Regions from separate parts of the Lysinibacillus sp. RU7 genome, predicted to be linked through region 2. Evidence: riboswitches for the same ligand, from Rfam matches in the RefSeq annotation. Region 2 holds a riboswitch; each other region holds the start of a gene.

The links. Region 2 has a riboswitch for lysine ahead of AC3II9_RS19605 (amino acid permease). Riboswitches for the same ligand answer to the same signal wherever they lie in the genome.
Positions count from the first base shown of each region.
Region 1: linked by a shared signal. The riboswitch ahead of AC3II9_RS20550 (transporter substrate-binding domain-containing protein) and the one ahead of AC3II9_RS19605 (amino acid permease) in region 2 are both predicted to bind lysine.
Region 3: linked by a shared signal. The riboswitch ahead of AC3II9_RS15525 (aspartate kinase) and the one ahead of AC3II9_RS19605 (amino acid permease) in region 2 are both predicted to bind lysine.

Region 1 is NZ_JBYQFK010000042.1:11,962-19,434, forward strand. Features, by position in the region: gene AC3II9_RS20535 (HAMP domain-containing sensor histidine kinase) at 1-1,025, shown strand, start outside; gene AC3II9_RS20540 (2-oxoglutarate dehydrogenase E1 component) at 1,261-4,065, shown strand; gene odhB (2-oxoglutarate dehydrogenase complex dihydrolipoyllysine-residue succinyltransferase) at 4,164-5,393, shown strand; lysine riboswitch at 5,806-5,992, shown strand; gene AC3II9_RS20550 (transporter substrate-binding domain-containing protein) at 6,094-6,945, shown strand; gene AC3II9_RS20555 (amino acid ABC transporter permease) at 7,022-7,473, shown strand, end outside.
Region 2 is NZ_JBYQFK010000036.1:23,497-30,969, reverse strand. Features, by position in the region: gene AC3II9_RS19635 (ABC transporter ATP-binding protein) at 1-286, shown strand, start outside; gene AC3II9_RS19630 (ABC transporter ATP-binding protein) at 283-1,095, shown strand; gene cntE (staphylopine family metallophore export MFS transporter CntE) at 1,092-2,285, shown strand; gene AC3II9_RS19620 (tetratricopeptide repeat protein) at 2,348-3,193, opposite strand; gene AC3II9_RS19615 (restriction endonuclease) at 3,354-3,908, opposite strand; gene AC3II9_RS19610 (CynX/NimT family MFS transporter) at 3,967-5,172, opposite strand; lysine riboswitch at 5,313-5,488, shown strand; gene AC3II9_RS19605 (amino acid permease) at 5,619-7,073, shown strand; gene AC3II9_RS19600 (hypothetical protein) at 7,254-7,473, shown strand, end outside.
Region 3 is NZ_JBYQFK010000022.1:31,192-38,664, reverse strand. Features, by position in the region: gene sdhB (succinate dehydrogenase iron-sulfur subunit) at 262-1,035, opposite strand; gene sdhA (succinate dehydrogenase flavoprotein subunit) at 1,053-2,798, opposite strand; gene AC3II9_RS15535 (succinate dehydrogenase cytochrome b558 subunit) at 2,863-3,480, opposite strand; gene AC3II9_RS15530 (YslB family protein) at 3,749-4,165, shown strand; gene AC3II9_RS15525 (aspartate kinase) at 4,305-5,519, opposite strand; lysine riboswitch at 5,605-5,782, opposite strand; gene uvrC (excinuclease ABC subunit UvrC) at 5,817-7,473, opposite strand, start outside.

The DNA of each region.
Region 1 (7,473 bases), on a different contig from region 2:
ATGAAACGACTTTAGATGGGCGAGATGTTTATGTCATGCATCGACTTGTGCAGATTGGACCGATACAATATGTGTTACAACTTGTGCATCCATTAACAGCGTTTCAATCCATCACGAGGTATATATTCACAACGATGCTCATGATGGGGGTAGGGGCAGTATTGTTAGCGGCGATTATTAGTTATTATGCATCCAATGTGCTGATTAGGCCACTGCGCCAGCTGCGTAATTCGATGATAGCTGTGAAGGAGCAAGGTTTTGAAACAAAGGTTGATTTTGAGTATGATGCGAAAGACGAAATAGGGGATTTACTCAGGATCTATGAATCGATGCTCCATGAGCTGAAAATTTCGTTTAACAGGCAACAGCAATTTATATCGAATGCGTCGCACGAGCTAAGAACCCCTATTCAATCGATGGAAGGGCATTTATCGTTAATGAAACGCTGGGGAAAAAATGACCCTGACGTATTAGAGGAGTCACTCGATACAACACTAAATGAATTGGCGCGTATGAAACAGATTATGGAAGAACTGCTTCAGCTTGCTCGAAAGGAATCAATAGCAGAAAATGCTAGTACAGATGTAGAAGCTGTCGTTCGGCAAGTATCGACAGAATTGCAGTTTATTTATGAAGAAGTAACGTTTGATACAAGTGTTGTAGGACAGCCTAAGCATGCAGCGATATCGAATGAGGCATTGTTACAAATTATACGAAACCTATATGAGAATAGTATTCGGTACAATGAAAATGTGCCGTATATTAAAACGTTAATTCATTATGAGAGTGATCATGTGTATATTGAAATTTCTGATAATGGTATTGGCATTGCAGAAGAACATTTGCCATATATATTTGACCGTTTTTACCGCGTCGATGATGCACGTGTACATGTGGAAGGGAGCACGGGGCTAGGATTAAGTATTACGAAAATGCTCATGGATAAGTATGGAGGAGAAATGGAAGTGCACAGTCAAATGGGAAAAGGTACCGTCTTTTTATTGCGCCTTGTCATAAAAATGTAACAAATTGTACAAATTTTTTTTGTTTTTTAATAGTTCGCGAAAAAAATTGCTTATTTTGCTAAAAAGAGTTGTATTTTTTGTGAAGAGTAGTAAGATTGAGATGGAAAAAACGTTCTTGTGTGCAAAGCATTATGAATGATTTTATAATGGCACTTAGAATGGTAAAATATTATACAGATTTATTTTAATTAATAAATGGAACTGCCGATAAGGCACAAGTTGGAGGTTATTTTTCATGTCGAACAATGTATACTCTGCAGGTTCCCCTTGGTCAGCATTTGCTGGTCCAAACTTAGGTTATGTTTTAGAGCAATATGACCTATACCTGCAGTCTCCTGAAGAAGTAGAGGCAGAATTAGTCGCGCTATTCCAAAGTTATGGTGCGCCACAAGTAGAAGGTGTTGATGTAACTGTTCAAGCAACTGGTGCAACACAAGGTGACTATCGCAAAGTATTAGCAGCAGTACGTTTAGCTGATGCAATTCGTAGTTATGGGCATTTAGCAGCAGATCTTTACCCATTAAAAGACCGCAAACTAGATACTTCTCGTATTGATGAAAGCGCATACGGTTTATCAGCAGCTGATTTAGCTGAAATCCCAGCGAGTGTTTTCTTTAAAGAAGTACCTGCTGGTGTGAAAAACGGGAAAGAGGCTATCGACTTCTTAAAGTCTGTATATACAGATAAAATTGCATTTGAATACAATCAAGTATCAAATGATGAAGAGCGTGCTTGGATTCAGTCACAAATCGAATCAGGTGCATTAAAGGCAGCACTTTCAAATGATGAGAAAAAAGTGATTCTTGAACGTTTAACACGTGTTGAAAACTTTGAAAAGTTTATTCATAAAACATTTGTAGGCCAAAAACGCTTCTCTGGAGAAGGTTTAGATACACAAATTATCTTATTAGACGAAATTTTAAAAACAGTCGAAAAAGACAAGTTAGAAAATGTTCGTATCGGTATGGCACACCGTGGTCGTTTAAATGTATTAACACACATTTTAAACAAACCATACGACATGATGTTCTCTGATTTTGCTCACGTTTCAAATGATTTATTCTTACCAGAAGATGGTCGTTTAGAAATTACAAAAGGTTGGACAGGGGATGTAAAATACCATATGGGTGCATCTTACACTCGTGACTCTGGTATGAATGTGAAATTAGCTTACAACCCATCACACTTAGAAGTAGCAGCACCAGTAGTATTAGGTACAACTCGTGCAGTTCAAGATGATACAACAAAACCAGGCGCAGTGGAATTCAAACCACAAAAAGCTTTAGGTATTATTATCCATGGTGACGCTGCATTCCCAGGACAAGGGATTGTAACAGAAACATTAAACTTTGCGAAAACAGAAGGGTTCACTACTGGTGGTACAGTTCACATTATCGCAAACAACATGATTGGTTTCACGACGGAACATTATGATTCACGTTCTTCTGTGTATTCTTCTGACCCTGCAAAAGGCTATGAAGTACCAGTCGTTCATGTGAACGCAGATGCACCAGAAGCAGTAGCACAAGTAGGTCGCTTCGCTGCAGCGTACCGTCAAAAGTTCGGGAAAGATATCGTAGTTGACTTAATTGGTTATCGCCGTTACGGTCATAACGAAACAGATGACCCAACAGTAACAAACCCAGATACTTACAAATTAGTAGCGAAACATGATGTAATCCGTGTATTATACGGTACGGAGCTTGCGAACGCAGGTTTAGTAACGATGGATGAAATTCAAGCATTAGATGCGAAAATTTATGCGGAAATGCAAGCTGCTTATGATCATGTAAAAGCAATGGCTGAAAAAGACGAGCATGCTCATCTTGAAATGCCGGAAGAAGTAAAAGTTTCATTCCCTCAAATCGATACAGCGGTTGGTGTAGAGCGTTTAGAGAAAATTAATGAAGAATTACTTCAATTTGAAGCAGGTTTTGAGCCACAAAACAAGCTTGGTAAAATTTTAGAAAAACGCCGTGAAGCTTTCGCGACAGAAAAAATCGATTGGGGTCATGCGGAAACATTAGCATTTGCTACAATTATCCAAGATGGTCACCCAGTTCGCTTTACTGGTCAAGACGCACAGCGTGGTACGTTCTCACAACGTCACTTAGTATTACACGATAAAAACAATGGTCAGTTATTTACACCATTGCACCATATTTCAGGTGCGAACGCATCATTTACAGTGCACAACTCACCGCTTACTGAAGCCGGCGTTGTAGGCTTTGAATATGGATATAACCTTGAAAACCCTAACGTATTATCGATTTGGGAAGCACAATTTGGTGACTTTGCAAACATGGCACAAGTAATGTTCGATAACTTTATTTCAGCTGCTCGCTCGAAATGGGGTCAAAAATCAGGGTTAGTGATGCTATTACCACACGGATATGAAGGACAAGGTCCAGAGCACTCTTCAAGCCGTATGGAGCGTTTCTTACAGTTATCAGCTGAGAACAACTGGTTCGTAGTAGATTGCTCTAATGCAGCAAACTACTACCACTTATTACGTCGCCAAGCTACTATGTTAGGCACTGAAGGTGTACGCCCATTAGTTGTTGTTTCACCAAAATCTTTACTTCGTCATCCACTTGCAGCAGCGTCAGCTGAAGAGTTAGCAAATGGCAAATTCCGCGAAGTAATCGAACAGCCAACGACGGGTAAAAACGTAGAAGCAGTTGAAAAAATCTTACTTGCTACTGGTAAAGTAACGATTGACCTTGCAGATCGCGTAAAAGAGGGTGAAGGCTTCGATCACTTACACATCGTACGTGTAGAACAGCTTTACCCATTCCCAGCAGAGCAAGTGAAAGAAATCATTGCTCGTTATCCAAATGCAAAAGAAATCGTATGGGTACAAGAAGAGCCGAAGAACCAAGGTTCTTGGAACTATGTGCTGGAACATTTATATGAATTAGCTGAAGGTAAAAAAGTTCGTTATGTAGGTCGTCCTGCAATGAGCTCAACTTCTGAAGGCGACGCAGATTCACATAAAACAGCTCAAGCTGCATTAGTAGCGGAAGCTGTATCAAAATAATATAATAAATTTTGTGAATAATGGGCTACTTCCCGAAGTAGCCCGCCCATTTGCTTTATACTAAAACAGCAAATGGTATATCAAAGGAGGATATTAAAGTGGCTGAAATCAAAGTCCCTGAACTAGCAGAATCTATTACAGAAGGTACAATTGCCCAGTGGGTGAAAAAAGTTGGAGATCGCGTAGAAAAAGGCGAATTCATCGTAGAATTAGAAACAGATAAAGTAAACGCTGAAATCATCTCTGAAGAAGCAGGGGTATTAAAACAAATTTTAGCTGAAGAAGGCGATACAGTACTTGTAGGTCAAGTAATCGCAGTAGTAGAAGCAGGCGAAGGTGCAGCACCAGCACCAGTAGCTGAAGCAGCACCGGCACCAGAAGCACCAAAAGCGGCGGCAGCACCAACACCAGTTGTGGAAGAAACTTCAGGTGAGCGCGTAGTAGCTTCTCCAGCAGCTCGTAAATTAGCACGTGAAAAAGGCATCGATTTAGCGGCTATCTCACCAGTAGATCCACAAGGACGTGTACGTGTACAAGACGTAGCAGCACATGGCACTGCACCAGCGGCTCCTGTAGCAGCACCAGTGGCAGCAACAGGTCCAGTGATTTTCACACCTGTAGCTGAGACAGACCGTGTAACAATTGAGAAAATGTCTCGTCGTCGTCAAACAATCGCAAAACGTTTATTAGAAGTAAAACAATCAACAGCGATGTTAACGACTTTCAACGAAATCGACATGACAAACATCATGGCATTACGTAAACGTAAACAAGAGCAATTTGTAAAAGATAACGACATCAAACTTGGTTTCATGTCATTCTTCACAAAAGCGGTTGTAGCAGCACTTAAGAAATATCCTTATGTAAATGCACAAATCGTTGGTGACGAAATTCACTTAAATAACTTCTTTGATATCGGTGTAGCTGTATCAACGGAAGAAGGTTTAGTAGTACCAGTTGTACGCGATGCAAACGCGAAAAACTTCGCGCAAATCGAAAAAGATATCGCAGAGTTAGCAGCAAAAGCGCGCGACAAAAAATTAGGCTTAAACGACATGGCTGGTGGTTCATTTACAATCACTAACGGTGGTGTATTCGGTTCATTAATGTCAACACCAATCATGAACGGTACACAAGCTGGTATCCTTGGTATGCACTCAATCGTAAACCGTCCAGTAGCTGTAAACGGCGAAGTTCAAATCCGTCCAATGATGTACGTGGCACTTTCTTATGACCACCGTATCATCGATGGTAAAGATTCTGTAGGCTTCTTAAAAACAGTTAAAGAGTTAATCGAGAACCCAGAAGATTTATTATTAAATTCATAATGAATACAGTGAAAGCCTCTAACAAATTTTGTTAGAGGCTTTTTGTATTTTGATATCGTATCATCAGATTGAAAAAATAAATGAGAATAACGCAATTTGTTATATCGGTGAAGACGATTATTCAATCCGCCGTATAGCTATTATAAGCAGCGATAAGAAGAATTAGCGCAGTTAGTCATATAGAAGTGTTAGCTAATCATATATTTTTATGTGTCAGTCGAGGTTATCGCGACATTAGTCCTGTTATAAGATTTTACTGAGGTGTGAATCAAACACTTGAATTAAATGGAAATATCCGTGAAATTAAGCATTTTTGAGTATATTTATTCATGTGTCAGAAAAATGAATATTGACACAAAAATTAGAATGTTGTAATATTCTATTATCAATTTAATAATTAAGCCTCACAATCTCGTGAGGTAGAGGCGCGGTATTTATTAGTTTTTCATAGAGTTTAGAGCGAACGATGAAATGAAAGAGAAGGAAATATCGCCGAAGTGTGTTTGTAGGCTCACTACGATACACTGGGTTTGCAATGAACAATTGCAGGACTGTCTTGTTTGATTTTTCCCGTTCATTCAAGGTGTGCTATCTCAATATGGGAACTAGAGGATATGGGCTAATAATAATTATGCGACCTTACGTTCTTCTAAGGTCGCTTTATTTATTGCCTAAACTATTAGAAAAAGGAGAGAATTGTATGAAAAAGAAGCTAGTAGTACTAATGGCTGCAATGATGACTATGTTAGTTCTTGCAGCATGTGGATCTGATGACGGTAAAACAGGGTCATCGTCAGACGCGAATGAAAAAGAAGAAAGCAATGTATTACGTATTGGAATGGAAGCGGGTTATGCACCATTTAACTGGACTCAAATGGATGATTCGAACGGTGCAGTAAAAATTGATGGTTCAAATGAGTATGCAGGCGGTTATGATGTAGAAATCGCTAAAAAGGTAGCCGCAGAGCTTGGAAAAGAGTTAGTCATTGTGAAAACGGAGTGGGATGGTTTAGTACCAGCACTTCAATCAGGTGTAGTAGATGCGATTATTGCAGGGATGAGTCCAACAAAAGAGCGTAAAGAGTCAATTGACTTCACAGAAAACTACTATACTTCTGATTTTGTTATGGTAGTAAAAAAAGGTGGCGCTTATGAAAAGGCTAAAACATTAGCTGATTTTACGGGAGCAAAAATTACAGCACAATTAAATACAACAAACTACGATGTAATTGATCAAATTCCAGGCGTGAAAAAAGAAGTAGCGATGGATAATTTCCCAGCAATGCGTGTAGCAGTTGAAACAGGTGCAGTTGATGGTTATGTAGCGGAGCGCCCAGAAGCGATTTCTGCAGCAGCAGCAAATAGCAACTTCACTTATACTGAACTAGAAGAAGGCTTTGAAGTGTCTGAAGAGCAAGTATCAGTAGCAATCGGAGTTCGTAAAGGCGATTCAAACAAAGATAAAATGAACGAAATTTTAGCAGGCATCTCAGAAGAGGAACGCCAAACATTAATGGAAGCAGCGATTGCCAACCAACCAGCACAACAATAATAAATGAAACTAGCCGCACAAAATTTGGCGGCTAGTTTATTTAAAAGACAGTGATACGGCTGTTAGGAGGATTTTTATGAGTTTAGAGACCATTCTCTCAATATTACAAAATAACTGGCCAATGTTTTTACGTGGCGCGTATATGACATTAGCTATCGCAATTATTAGTACAATTATTGGTGCTCTGATCGGATTTTTTATCGGTATTATGCACACCATTCCGGTACGTAAGCGTTCCATTAAAAGTGTAGTACTAAAAGTGTTTAACTTTCTCTTAACGGTTTATGTGGAAGTATTCCGTGGCACACCAATGATTGTACAGGCGATGGTTGTATTCTACGGCCTTTATGCATACGGGGTTGAATTAGACCGCTTTGTAGCAGCGCTTGTGGTTGTCGGTTTAAATACAGGTGCTTATATGGCCGAGATTGTACGCGGTGGTATTGTATCCGTCGATAAAGGGCAATATGAGGCAGCTCAAGCGATTGGTATGAATCACTTCCAAATTATGATTTATGTTGTGTTACC
Region 2 (7,473 bases):
ACATGCCACGACGGAGATGGCGATGCTCATTGTCTCACATGATTTAGGTGTCATTGCCAATTTAGCTGAGGAAATTATTGTGATGCGTCACGGAATTATTGTAGAAAAGGGGCCGACTAGCCATATTTTACAGCATCCACGTCACCGGTACTCGCAACGGCTTGTTGCAGCACGAGATGAGCATAGTCAATTAGCGGATTTAATCGACCGTTTTGATGAAGAAATTACAGGTGAATTAATGCAATGTGATCCAGGTCATTGGGTTCGAATGGAGGGAAGCGTGTGATTACAATTGAGCAAGTGTCAAAATGCTATACTAAAAAAGCCTTATTTAAAAAGCCGCACCACATTCAAGCAGTAAAGGATGTATCGCTAACAATTGAAGAAGGCTGTTGCTTTGCATTAGTTGGACAAAGTGGCTCAGGGAAAAGTACGCTTGGTAAAATGCTATTAGGTATTGAAAAGCCTGATAGTGGATCGATTTATTTCCAACATATGAATGTTCACCAAGCAACTAGCAGCGAACGTCGCTTCCTGCAGCATGCGTTACAGGTAGTGTTTCAAGATTGCCATAGTGCCGTGAATCCGAAAATGAAAATCCGAGATATTATTGCTGAACCACTTTGTGTGCATCAAAAGTTAACAAAAGCTGAAATCGAGCAAATCGTCGGTGAATTACTTGAGATGGTCGGGCTAAAAAAAGAGGATATGCTGAAATATCCCCATCAATTTAGCGGCGGGCAATTACAGCGTATTACGATTGCACGTGCCATCTCCACAAAGCCAAAGCTCATTGTGTTGGATGAATCCATTAATAGCTTGGATATTTTAGTGCAAATTAGTATTTTACAGCTACTGAAACGATTACAACAAGAGCTCCGTTTAACATACTTTTTTATTACACATGATCTACATGCGGTGAAATTATTTGCCGATGAAGTAGCGATTATGCATCAAGGACAAATTGTGGAGCAAGTAGCGGCTTGTGATTTAGCTTCTGTCCAGCATGAAGCAAGTAAAGCTTTACTTGCTGCCCAATTATCCATTGATTGTATTCACAATTATTTAGCAGAGGTGGGAGGTCGCGTATCGTGAAGAAAAGCCCGTTATCCATTAGCATGCTTCAAATGTATGGGCTTGCGATGTTTTACTTTACAGCCAATTCAGTATTAACCGTTATTTTCCCATTACAGGCGAAGGACCATGGTATGCCAGAAGCGGAAATTGGGATTATGATGGGCATGTATATGTTTATTTGTATGATTTTACGTCCGTGGGCAGGGCAAATGGTTGTTAAGCATAGCGTATTCACCATTATGAAATGGTTATTAGTCGGTCATGCCGGTGCTTTATTATTATACATATGGTTAGGTGTCGATAGCTTATATGCTGTCCGTATTTTACAAGGTTTTGTAACAGCGTTTTTCTCGATGGCGATGCAAATTGGGATTACGGAAGTACTGCGTGACGAGGACCGCGGACAAGGGATGGCGATGTATTCGTTATCAACGGTATTACCAGGGCTATATGGTCCAGCATTAGCGCTGTTTTTATGGTATCAGGGGGACATGATGTGGTTGTTAGTATTAGTAGCGACTTTAGCTTTTTTCCCACTCCTGTTTTTCATCAAATCACCACTCCCAAAAACGAAAAAGGACAATGCATCATTTACGTTTAAAGAAATGTTTGCGGCGATGAAGGTAGCGCGACAACATAACGGACTTGTTGTGTCTTCAGGGGTCATGTTAATCGGTGCCAGTATTTTTGGGGCGATTACCGCCTTTTTACCGCTTTATTTTGTCACAACTGGAACGGGTAATGCGGCACTCTATTTATTTTTACAAGCAATCGTTGTTGTAGGAAGCCGCTTCTTTTTCCGTAAGCACATTCCGTCAGATGGCAAGTGGCATCCGAAATTTATTGCGCTTGTTTTAGTAAGCTCTATTATTGGGACGAGTTTACTAGCCTTGTTGCCGATGATTGGTTCGTTTATTTATATTAGCGCTATTTTTAATGGTATTGCTACCGCGATGCTCTATCCGACATTAACGACATATATTTCATTTGTTGTACCAGATGCACAACGTCATATTTTATTAGGGCTATTTTTAGCTTCTTATGACTTAGGCTTTTCAATGGGCGGTATGGTCATGGGCTTTATCGTACAATTCGTTTCATACGAAATGATGTTTGCGACGTGCTCGTTACTCGGTGTTGTGGCGTTACTTTATAATTTTACGGCACAAAAAGCGAACGCTAATATTAAACAAGTCTCGATTAATTAATAGCGTGACGCTAGTACATGCAATTTTCCCCGTATGTGCGTACGGGGAAAATGTGTACAAGTTCATTTCTTTACAAATTCCTGTTGCAACTGTAACTGCTTTTTCGCAAATTGCAGGGCATGTTTTGTTTTTCCGCGTAGTTCACAGTTTTTTACGAGTGCCTCGTATAGTTCATGTAACAGCTGCATATCCTCAATTTCTGTTGCCACAATGAGCGCTTGCTGCAAAGCATCCATGGCGTAGTGGAGTTCCTTTTTTTCCATATAGTAATAGGCACGTAGTATAAGTGTCTTTATATGTTCTTTTGGCATACTTCCTAAGTCGGCCTGCTGTTCGCATTTTTGGAGAAGCGCATTTGTTTCTTTAAGACGATGCAGTGCTAGGAGCGTCTCTGCTCGATTTAACATGTAATAGAGATGTGATGCAGGCGCGAATGTAATGATATCGGCGTATTTTTCCCAGTAAGTATCACTCATTTCAAGTGACGATTCGAAATGCTGCAATGCAATATGACATTTTTGAATATGTAGTAAGGCGGTTATTTTCTCATCTGCTAATTTAGACTGTTCTGCAATTGGTAAAGCATTTGTAAACGCTTGAATGGCTTGTTCATAATTTTCGGCGGTTAGTTGCGTAAGCCCTCTCAGTATAGAATATTGTGCTTGTAGCTGTGGTTGGCTTGTCTCATGAATTAGTTTCTCGTAGCGAGTAAAAAGAGTGTGAAACTGTTGCATTTCCCCGCGCATATAAGCAATCGTAGTGAGCTGATATAAACAAAGACCACTATTTTCTGTTTGTGCCTGTGACATATACATTTTTAATAATTGATTGAACACAATTTTCGCTTCCGCATATTCCGCTGTGCGAAGGAGATTAATCGCATAGTCCATTCGTATTGGTAGCCCCATTGAAATCCTCCTCAACATTTACAAGCTAGTATTGATACGAATGTCAATATTAATACGTCTTTGCGAAAAGTTGTAATATTTTGCTTGAGGGAGGGCGGTCGTAAATTTCTTTCCAACAAATGAAAAAGTAGTATCTCTATTTAAGAGATACTACTTTTTATTATTTATCCAAAATCATGTCGATTAGCTCTTTACGGTCGATTAAATAGACGTCATTAATATTTGCCAGCTTCACCGCCTGTTTTGTAAAGTAACTATTTGTGACAACCCATGCTTCTGTTGCATTATACATTTTAATGGCACCGATAATTTCCTGCACGGCTTTGACCCCGACGGAGCTTGAATAGCGTTTTGCTTGGACGACGATGACATCTTTCCCATCTTTTAAAACTAAATCCGCGCCATAGTCACCACTTGTTGCCGTATACGATACTTTAAAACCACGACGTTTAAATAACTCGCCAAGGAAACGCTCGAATGCTTCGCCCGTCATTTGATCGACTTCTGCAATGCCGGCTTTACGTAAGCGTGAGGATTCATGTGAGCGTAGCCACGTTTTCAAACCGAGCCATAATAATGCATATGCACCAACACCGACACCAAATCCTTTAACGGTTTCTATATAGTACCAGCCGATGCCTCCCGCTATTAAAAATGGCAGCAACCGCATGAGTGGAATGCGTTTTTTCTTCTTTTTTCGACGTTTCCGAAACATACTTTTCTCCTTTAGATATAATGAATGATTATATCATAAATGAGTACGTATGTTTGTATTAATCGTGAATCGTTCGGTTGCTACTTGCAATATATGCCGCAACTGCTAAAGAAATGGCTATCACAATGAAAATAATATTCGGCACGAACCAGTTGTCAGTTACATCGTGAAGCAGCCCGAAACATGTTGGACCGATAGCTGCTAGTAAGTAACCAATCGATTGCGCAAACCCTGAAAGTTCAGCCGCTTCGTAAGCCGTTGTAGTACGAAGGGTAAAGAACATCATGGATAAACTAAATGATGCACCACCTGCAAAGCCTAAAAAGACCATCCAAAGAAAGGCATAGTTTGTCCATTCCATTAACACGCCCGTAAAGCCGAGCAAATAAAAGGCAGAAAACATGAGTACAATTGGGCGTTGATTTGTCATTTTGGCCGCTACAATCGGTGTTAAAAAGGTCATAGGAATTTGACCAAACTGCATAATGGAAATAAGCCATCCTGCATGATTTGCATCAATGCCTTGTGCGATATAAATTTCTGGAATCCATGCCGCCATTGTATAAAACAGAAATGATTGCATCCCCATCGCAACCATAACTGCTAATGCAATCGGAGAACGGATTAGCATCCCCCAACCATTTCCTTTCGATGTAGAGCCTGTTAATGCCACCTTTTCCTCGCGTAGCTGTGGAATCCAAAAAATGATGCCGATAATGGCAGCAAGAATCGCAATACCTAAAGCTATTTGCCAGTTTGTCGCTGTCGCAACAGAATAGCTAATTCCTGCAGCAAAACCGCTTGATAAATTCATGGAAACCGTATAAATCCCAGTTAAAATCCCGATATGCAGTGGGTAACGCATTTTAAAGAAGCTTGGAATAAGTACATTACCAAATGAAATCGCGATCCCAATCAGTACTGTGCCTAGCAATAAAAGAGATGTTGTGCCAAGGGAGCGTAAAACAATCCCAGCTATTAGTAGTAAGAGTGAGTAGAATAGGGTCCATTCCATGCCGAAACGTTGCGCAATCCGCGGTGCGAAAGGTGAAACAACCGCGAATGCGAGTAATGGAATGGTCGTTAAGAAGCCGGCAAGCACATTTGAAATGCCTAATCCATCTCGAATGAATGATGTAATGGGTCCTACAACGGTAAGTGGTGTTCGAAGGGTCATTGCAAATAGAATAATGGATAAAGAAAATAGAATGACTTTCCGATTTAATTGTATTTTTTTGCTTTGGTAGTTAGATGACTTTGCCATGATGAAAACTCCTTAAAATAATGTTTGACTGTTTTGAAATGTTAGAAAATAAAGAAAAGTACCGAAACGATTGATAACAAAAAATTGCTATGTTAGACTCATGTACATATTCTAATTTAATATTTTTTGCCTCATGTGAAAAGTGGGGTAGAGGTCGCGACTATTATGACTAGTATAGCTGAGATTGGGAGAATCCGTGAAGCTTTATGAAAGGAATAGTTGCCGAAGTATAGTATCGCTCTTCAGATACTATGCTGGGGCTGTACTCGAAAAGGGACAGAACTGCCGCGTTTTGCGCGGGTGAGCTATCGTTTCAAGTTGATGAGGTATTTCGGATACCGTCATAACTTTTTATGGCGGTTTTTTGTTTGAAAAATAAATTTTTTAAATGCTCAAGCCTCGAAACCGAAATACAATCAACAAAAAAAATGAGGAGTTTTATATGTATGAGTAATATTCAAATTGATCAGCTTGGCAATAAGTCTGAGCTGAAGCGTAGCCTAAAAAGTCGTCATATCACCATGATTTCGTTAGGCGGTACAATTGGAACAGGGCTATTTTTAGCGTCTGGTTCGGCTATCTCAACGGCGGGTCCTGGGGGAGCATTGCTTGCCTATGCATTAATCGGCGTGATGGTGTATTTCTTAATGACGAGCCTTGGGGAAATGGCCGCTTTTATGCCAACATCAGGTTCGTTTAGTACGTATGCAACGCGTTTTGTTGACCCAGCATTTGGCTTTGCGCTAGGTTGGAACTATTGGTATAACTGGGCGATTACGATTGCAGCCGAAATTGCCGCTGTATCTATTATTATGAAATACTGGTTCCCGGATAGTTCTTCGCTCCTGTGGACAGTCTTATTTATTGTCGTTGTATTATCGTTTAACTTATTATCTGTTAAAGCGTATGGTGAGAGTGAATACTGGTTTGCTATGATTAAAGTAGCGACTGTTATTATTTTTATCATTGTCAGCTTCTTAATGATTTTTGGTATTTTAGGTGGCCATGATCCAGTCGGATTATCTAATTTCTTTGTAGAAGAGGCGCCGTTTAATGGTGGCTTTATGGCGATGTTTGGTATTTTCTTAGCAGCAGGTTTCTCATTCCAAGGCACAGAAATGCTAGGTGTAACCGCTGGTGAAACAGATGATCCAGGAAAAAATATTCCAAAAGCAGTTCGTTCTGTGTTTTGGCGTATTTTATTATTCTATATTTTTGCCATTGGTGCAATCGGTTTATTAATTCCATATACAGATACGCGTCTATTATCGGATGATATTGCGATGAGTCCATTTACGATTGTGTTCGATCAATTAGGGGTGGCATTTGCTGCTTCTGTGATGAATGCGATTATTTTAACGGCGATGCTGTCAGCAGGTAACTCGGGTCTGTATGCCGCAAGCCGTATGCTGTATCAATTAGCCGTTGACGGGAAGGCACCAAAATTCTTTGCAAAAGTGAATACACGTGGCATTCCAATTTATGCGTTGCTCGCAACATTAGCGATTGGCTCGTTATCGTTTTTAGCATCATTCTTTGGGGATGGTGTAGTGTATATTTGGTTATTGAACGCATCGGGGATGTCTGGCTTTATTGCATGGGTAGGGATTGCGATTAGTCATTATCGTTTCCGTAAAGCGTATGTTGCGCAAGGCCGTGATATTAAAGACTTACCTTATGTATCACCATGGTATCCATTTGGTCCGTTATTTGCTTTTGTTGTCTGTATGATTGTCATTATTGGTCAAAACTATACAGCTTTTACAGGCGGTACGATTGACTGGTACGGTGTATTAGTATCGTATATCGGACTTCCACTCTTCGCCATGCTATGGTTAGGTTATAAAATGAAACATAAAACAAAAATCGTCCCACTGGAAAAGTGTGATTTAGATTATTAATGACATAGAAACGGCTCCCGTATGGTGAGCCGTTTTGTTATGTGAAATATATTATTTCGCTACTTTTCTGATTGTAAGAACCTGTTATAATGAATACTAACTTTTTGAAAAAATATAGAATCGTATATAGTATTTTTTTTACTAGCAACAGATATTACATAACGTTAAGAGGGTGAAGAAATGAGTGTATCAATTGGATTTCAAAGAAAAATAAATGAATGGATACAATCGAACAATAACGGTGTTGCTTTTCGACCGTTTTTAGTAGATGGTAACCCCTATAAATCCCGTGTCTTTGTAGTGGGCGCTTTTCCACATCCGAAGTTTGAAGTAAGTGGTGAGTTTCAACAATTTGAGTATATGGAATCACTTGTTGATGCAACGCTTTTTGAGCTGATTT
Region 3 (7,473 bases), on a different contig from region 2:
CATTCCGTTACGGGCGGATGCTTTCCGCGGGCATGGCTTCAGTCTCCTCGTCGTTCGTACCTCTCTCCTGCGGGGCCTTCAGCTCATGCGATTCCCGCTGGAGTCACCGCCCTTCACTTCATGTGCTTTTAAATTCATTCTTTTTAATCAAGAACATACAGCACTCTCCTATCTTACAAGGCATAAATTGAAGTATCTATAGGAATTAGTACAACAACAAAAAACTGCTTAGAAGGTTGTCCTCTAAGCAGTTTTTGTGTATTAAACCATGTGGTCAGAACCGAAGAAGTTCTTGAACATTTGAACTGTTGCTGCACGGTTTAGTGCAGCGATAGATGTTGTTAAAGGAATCCCTTTAGGACAAGCCGCTACACAGTTTTGTGAGTTACCACAGTTCGCAAGACCACCGTCGCCCATAATTGCAGCTAGGCGCTCGTCTTTGTTCATTGCTCCTGTTGGATGCGTATTGAATAAACGTACTTGTGATAATGGTGCTGGGCCGATGAAATCAGCTTTTTCAGATACGTTCGGACATGCTTCCATACATACACCACAAGTCATACATTTAGATAATTCATAAGCCCATTGACGTTTGCGCTCTGGCATACGTGGACCTTCACCTAAATCATACGTACCATCGATTGGCACCCATGCTTTTACTTTCTTAAGTGCGTTGAACATACGGCTACGGTCAACCTGTAAGTCACGTACTATTGGGAAAGTTGCCATTGGTTCTAAACGAATTGGTTGAGTTAATTTATCTACTAATGCAGAACAAGATTGTTGTGGACGACCGTTAATAATCATTGAACATGCACCACAAACTTCTTCAAGACAGTTCATATCCCATGCTACAGGCGTTGTCTTTTTACCATCTGCAGTGACAGGGTTCTTTTGGATCTCCATTAAAATTGAGATTACGTTCATACCGTGACGGTAAGGTACGCGGAATTTCTCCCATCGAGTTGAACCGTTTTCAGTATCTTGACGAAGGATCTCAACATCTACCATTCTGCCAGTGTTAGCTGTCTCCATGTTTAAGTCTCCTCCCCTTACGCTGAGTAGTCACGTTTACGTGGTGGAATTAACGAAACGTCTACCTCTTGATATGAAATGATTGGCTCGCCCGTTGCTGGGTCGAATTTAGCCATAGTTGTTTTTAAGAAGTTCTCATCATCACGTTCTGGGAACTCTGGTTTGTAATGCGCACCACGAGATTCGTCACGTAGTAAAGCACCTTTTGTCATAACTTTAGCAAGGTATAACATATTCTTTAACTGACGTGTGAAGTGAGCACCTTGGTTAGACCATTTTTGAGTATCGTTGATATTGATATTTTCCCAACGTTGTTGTAACTCAGTAAGCTTTTCATAAGTTTTTTCTAGACGGTCATTATGACGTACTACTGTCATGTTGTCTGTCATCCACTCACCAAGCTCTTTGTGTAGAAGGTAAGCATTTTCTGTTCCGTCCATCTTAAGAATTGCTTCCCATTTCTCAGTTTCTTCTTTTACGCGTGCTTCAAAAATTGACTCTGGTAAGTCTTCTGCATGCTTTTTAAGGCCTTTGATATATTTAACAGCGTTAGGTCCTGCAACCATACCACCGTAAATCGCTGAAAGTAATGAGTTCGCACCAAGACGGTTTGCACCGTGTTGTGAGTAATCACATTCACCAGCTGCAAATAGACCTGGGATTTCTGTCATTTGATCGTAGTCAACCCATAAGCCACCCATTGAGTAGTGAACTGCTGGGAAGATTTTCATTGGTAATTTACGTGGGTCATCCCCTACGAATTTTTCGTAAATCTCGATAATACCGCCAAGTTTAATATCCAATTCATGCGGATCTTTGTGTGAAAGATCTAGGTATACCATGTTTTCGCCGTTGATACCAAGCTTTTGGTTTACACATACGTCGAAAATTTCACGTGTTGCAATATCACGTGGTACTAAGTTACCATAAGCTGGGTACTTTTCTTCTAAGAAGTACCATGGCTTACCATCTTTATACGTCCATACACGACCACCTTCACCACGAGCCGATTCTGACATTAGACGGTTTTTGTCGTCACCAGGAATCGCTGTTGGGTGAATTTGAATCATTTCACCGTTTGCATAAGAAGCACCTTGTTGGTACACGATCGATGCTGCAGAACCAGTGTTGATAACAGAGTTTGTTGTTTTACCGAAGATAATACCAGGACCACCAGTAGCCATGATTACTGCATCGCCACGGAATGCACGGATTTCTTCCGTTCTTAAATCTTGTGCTACGATACCACGGCATACGCCTTCATCATCAAGTACTGCACCAAGGAACTCCCAGTGCTCATACTTTGTTACTAAACCTGCTACTTCGTGAGCACGAGCTTGCTCATCTAGTGCATATAATAACTGTTGACCAGTTGTTGCACCTGAGAATGCTGTACGGTGCATTAATGTACCACCGAAACGTCGGAAGTCAAGTAGTCCTTCTGGCGTACGGTTGAACATAACACCCATACGGTCCATTAAGTGGATAATACCAGGAGCTGCATCACACATTCCCTTAACTGGTGGTTGGTTCGCTAAGAAGTCCCCACCATACACTGTATCGTCAAAGTGGATCCACGGAGAATCCCCTTCACCTTTTGTATTAACTGCGCCATTAATTCCGCCCTGCGCACATACAGAGTGTGAGCGTTTTACCGGAACTAATGAGAATAATTCAACTTCAGTGCCAATTTCAGCAGCTTTAATCGTTGCCATCAAGCCTGCAAGACCGCCACCGACAACAATTACTTTGCTCTTTGCCATGATTGATTCTCACTCCTCTAACATTGCTAAAAGTTTAATATATAGCTTTTCTCTAGTTCAGCTACTAAATTGCAAATGATACGATTGCTACTACACCCATGATTGATAAAAGAACGAAGAAAATCATTGAAATGTAAGTAACCACTTTTTGAGATGATGGAGATTGCGTAATACCCCAGCTTACTAAGAACGACCATAAACCGTTTGCTAAGTGGAATGTAGCAGACAAGATACCTACGATATAGAATACTAACATCGCAGGGTTGTCTGCGATTTCAGCCATCATATCCCAGTTAACTTCAGCTCCAAATGCCTTTTGAACACGTGTTTGGAAAATATGCCATGCAATGAAAATAACTAAGAAAATACCAGTGATACGTTGAATACGGAACGCCCAGTTACGGAATGTGCCAAAGCGTTTTGTGTTATTCGTTGCAGTAAATGCAATGTAGATTCCGTAGAATGCATGGAACAATAATGGGATATAAATAATCACCCATTCCATTAATAACAATAATGAGTGTGGAACTAATTCCATAGCTCCTGTAGCATTATTGTAAGCTTCTTCACCACCAACTGCAGTGAAGTTCAGTGATAAGTGGAACACCAAGAACAAACCTACTGGAATAACCCCAAGTAGCGAGTGTAACCGGCGCCATAAAAACTCACGATCTTTCGACAAGATTGTTACCCCCCTTAGTACTTAAAACACGCCTCAATTGTCAACACTTTGTAATTAGTAGCACATTGACTGCGTATTTCATCATGGTACAATATTATGACATGTCCATTGTACTCCCTCCCCATACAAGCGTCAAGGCACTCTGCATCATTTAGCACATACGAATAAAGTTAATTTTAGCTGGCTTAAGTACAATTTTTCTATTATTAATTTATTCACTTAATAATTAGTCTAAAAAATAAGAAAATTTAAGATAGGGGTTTTGGAAATGAATGATAGCAATATGAAAACGATTCCAACTTTCGGCTACGAATTAATTCGCGATAATATATTGCGTTCTGTTTTAGGAAAACACGAAGAAGAGGTTCTTTATTGGGCCGGTAAAGAGCTCGCTCGGAAATTCCCCCTCTTTTCAATGGCAGAAGCAGCAAGCTTTTTTGAACAAGCTGGTTGGGGGGCATTATCGCTTGAAAAAGAAGGGAAAGATTTCGCCATATTTCTTCTAATCGGGGATGCAGATATTTTAAAATTTGAAGAGCGTTGTTTTCGAATCGAGGCTGGTTTCTTAGCGGAGCAAACACAAAAACTAAACGGCTATTTAACAGAATGTTATGAGGAAAAAAATATCAAGCACGGGACTGTGACTTTTAATTTGAAATGGGACTTAAAAGAACCGATTAAATAACTTACATCAGTGAACATGCTACAGGCATCAAATTTAATTGGAAATAGATGTAATATTAATATAGAAGAAACTCCCTATTTTATCATTAAAACAGCTACAAAACGATGGAATTTTCCGTCAATTTTGTAGCTATCTTCTATTATATAGTTAAATTAAATTCCTCGTGTAATGCATTGGCTGCCCTTATCATATCTTCTTGCGGTACAACGACTGACACTTTAATTTCAGAAGTACTGACCATTTTTACTTCAATTCCTTCTCTGCTCAGTCGCGCAAACATACGAGCTGCTACACCTGGGTGAGATACCATACCCGATCCAACAATCGATACTTTCGCTAACCCTACTTCAAAATCCGCAAAACTAAAACCAAGTGACAGCTTACTAGATTCTAATACGCGTAAGCTTTCTGCAAACTGGTCTTTTTCAATCGAGAATGAGATTGTTGGTTTTACCTTATCAATGACTGCCTGTACAATAATATCGACATTAATGCCATTGTTCGCTAGTACGGTAAAAATATCAGCTAATGATGCTTCCTCGTATGAATCATAGCCAACTGTTAATCGAATAATGTCTGACTCATAGGCAATGCCGCGCACAACTAAATTTTTCTCCATCTCCACTTCCTCCTTTAACAATGTCCCTTCCACATTCACTGTACTGGAGCGAACAACTACTGGTATGTTATATTTTTTCGCTAGCTCTACTGCTCGTGGATGAATAATCACTGCCCCTAAATTGGCTAATTCCAACATTTCATCATACGATAACTCTTTTAATTTTTTGGCATTGGGCACAATGTGAGGGTCAGCGGTATAAATACCATCTACGGTTGTATACATATCTACACGTTCCGCATTAATTGCGGCGGCAACCGCTACAGCCGTTGTTTCTGAACCACCTTTGCCAAATGTCGTTATATTTTCATGGCTATCTACACCTTGAGAGCCCGCAATAACGACAATTTCCCCTTGCTCAAAATGTTTGTAAATGCGCTGAGTCTTCACTGCTTCAATACGTGCATTGTTATGTAAGCTATCCGTTGCAACTCCTGTTTGCCATCCTGCAAGTGATACAGCTTTACCACCTTGTTCGGCAATGGCAATGGATAACAACGCACTCGTTATTTGTGCCCCTACTGCTAATAACACATCCTGCTCACGTTTCGTTGGATTATCTGAAAGTTCTGATACGTATGCCTGCAACTCCCGGCGAATAGTTGCCATCGGTGAAATGACAATTACCACATGTAATCCTTTCCCTTGTTCTTCTATTGCCCGCCTTGCAATTTTTTGCATTTTCTCTGGCGTTGCAACAGCTGGTCCACCAAATTTCATGACAATACTGCTCATTTGTCCACACCCTTTCTTATACAAAAAGGCGGCTTTTCACTAATATGAAAAGCCGCCTCAGTAAACGATTATAACGAAAAAGTTTACTTGAGATAGCTCTCCAGAATGTGCATTCTGACAGTTTGACATTTTTTAAATGCAAAACCAGCAACTAATCGGAAACAACGGTTAGTCACTTCGGCGGCTTCCCCTTTCACACTTGCTCACTGGAGTTGTTCCTCCTCACAAGCGATACTCTTGAAACCCGCGCCTCTACCTTTACTCGATATGAATTTATGTTGTAAGCGTAGCACACGCCTACTGTTTTTTCAACGCTTCATTTTGAAAATACTGAAAAATGTTATTTGCCTGTGTTTTCGGCATGCCCGCTTCCATTAATTGATCGATACTTGCCTCCCGTACTTTTTTAACTGACCCAAAGTGTTTTAGCAGTTGTTGCTTTCGCTTTGGACCGATACCTTCTATATGATCCAGCACGGATTGAATCGCATTTGTCTGGTGTTGTTGACGAAGAAATGTAATCGCAAAACGGTGGACCTCATCTTGAATACGTTGCAATAAATAAAAGCCATCACTCGTCCGTTTCATTTCAACCGGTACAGGTGGATCACCAAATAATAGCTGTGATGTATTGTGCTTTTCATCTTTTGCAAGTCCTGCAATCGGAATGACTAAGCCAAGCTCATTTTGTAATACACTACGCGCTACTTCCATTTGTCCTTTTCCGCCGTCCACGATGATTAAATCTGGTAACGGTAACTGTTCTTTCAGTACACGTATATACCGGCGGCGGATTACTTCCTCCATCGCCCCGTAGTCATCATGCTTTGCCGCTTCCTTTGTTTTATATTTACGATATTCCTTTTTCGCCGGCTTCCCGTCGATAAATACAACCATTGCGGAAACAGGATCCGCCCCGTGCATATGACTATTGTCAAACGCTTCAATTCGGAGAGGCGTTGAAATATTTAATGCATCCCCTAATGCCTCACATGCACCAACCGTTCGTTCTTCTTGTCTTTCAATCAATTGAAACTTCTCATGAATCGCGATTTGCGCATTTTTTATCGCCATCTCAACAAGTTCCTTTTTCTGTCCACGCTTTGGTATCATGACTTTAACATCTAGTAAACGTTCAAGGAGTGTTCCATCAATTGTATGTGGAATAAAAATCTCTTTCGGCTTTAAATGTTGCGGCGATTCATAAAATCGGCCAACAAACGTTAAAAACTCATCTTCCGGATCACGGTAAACGGGAAAAATCGATACGTCACGTTCAATTAATTTTCCTTGACGCACAAAAAATACTTGTACACACATCCACCCTTTTTCCACTGCATAGCCAAATACATCGCGATTTGATAAATCATCCGAAATAATTTTTTGCTTTTGCATAACCGTTTCAATATGGGCAATTTGATCGCGTAGCTCTTTTGCCCGCTCGAACTCAAGCTTTTCCGCCGCTTCAAGCATTTTTACTTCCAAATCTTTTTTGACCTCTTCATACCCACCGTTTAAAAACTTTGAAATGTCCTCGATCATTTCGTCGTACACTTTTTTGTCGATATCCTTGACACAAGGCGCAAGACATTGCCCCATATGATAATACAAGCACACTTGGCTTGGTAACTGTGCACATTTTCGCAACGGGTAAATACGATCTAGCATTTTACGTGTTTCGTTCGCCGCAAAAGCATTTGGGTAAGGACCAAAATAACGGGCCTTATCCTTTTTGATTTTACGTGTTGTAATAATACGTGGATATTTTTCATTTGTGATTTTGATATAGGGATATGTTTTATCATCTGTCAGCCGTATATTATATTTTGGGTCGTGTAACTTGATCAGATTTAGCTCTAATATTAAAGCTTCAAGCTCAGAGGTTGTCACCATGTATTCAAAGTCTTCAATTTCACTTACAAGACGAGCTGTTTTTCCATCATGAGAGCCATTA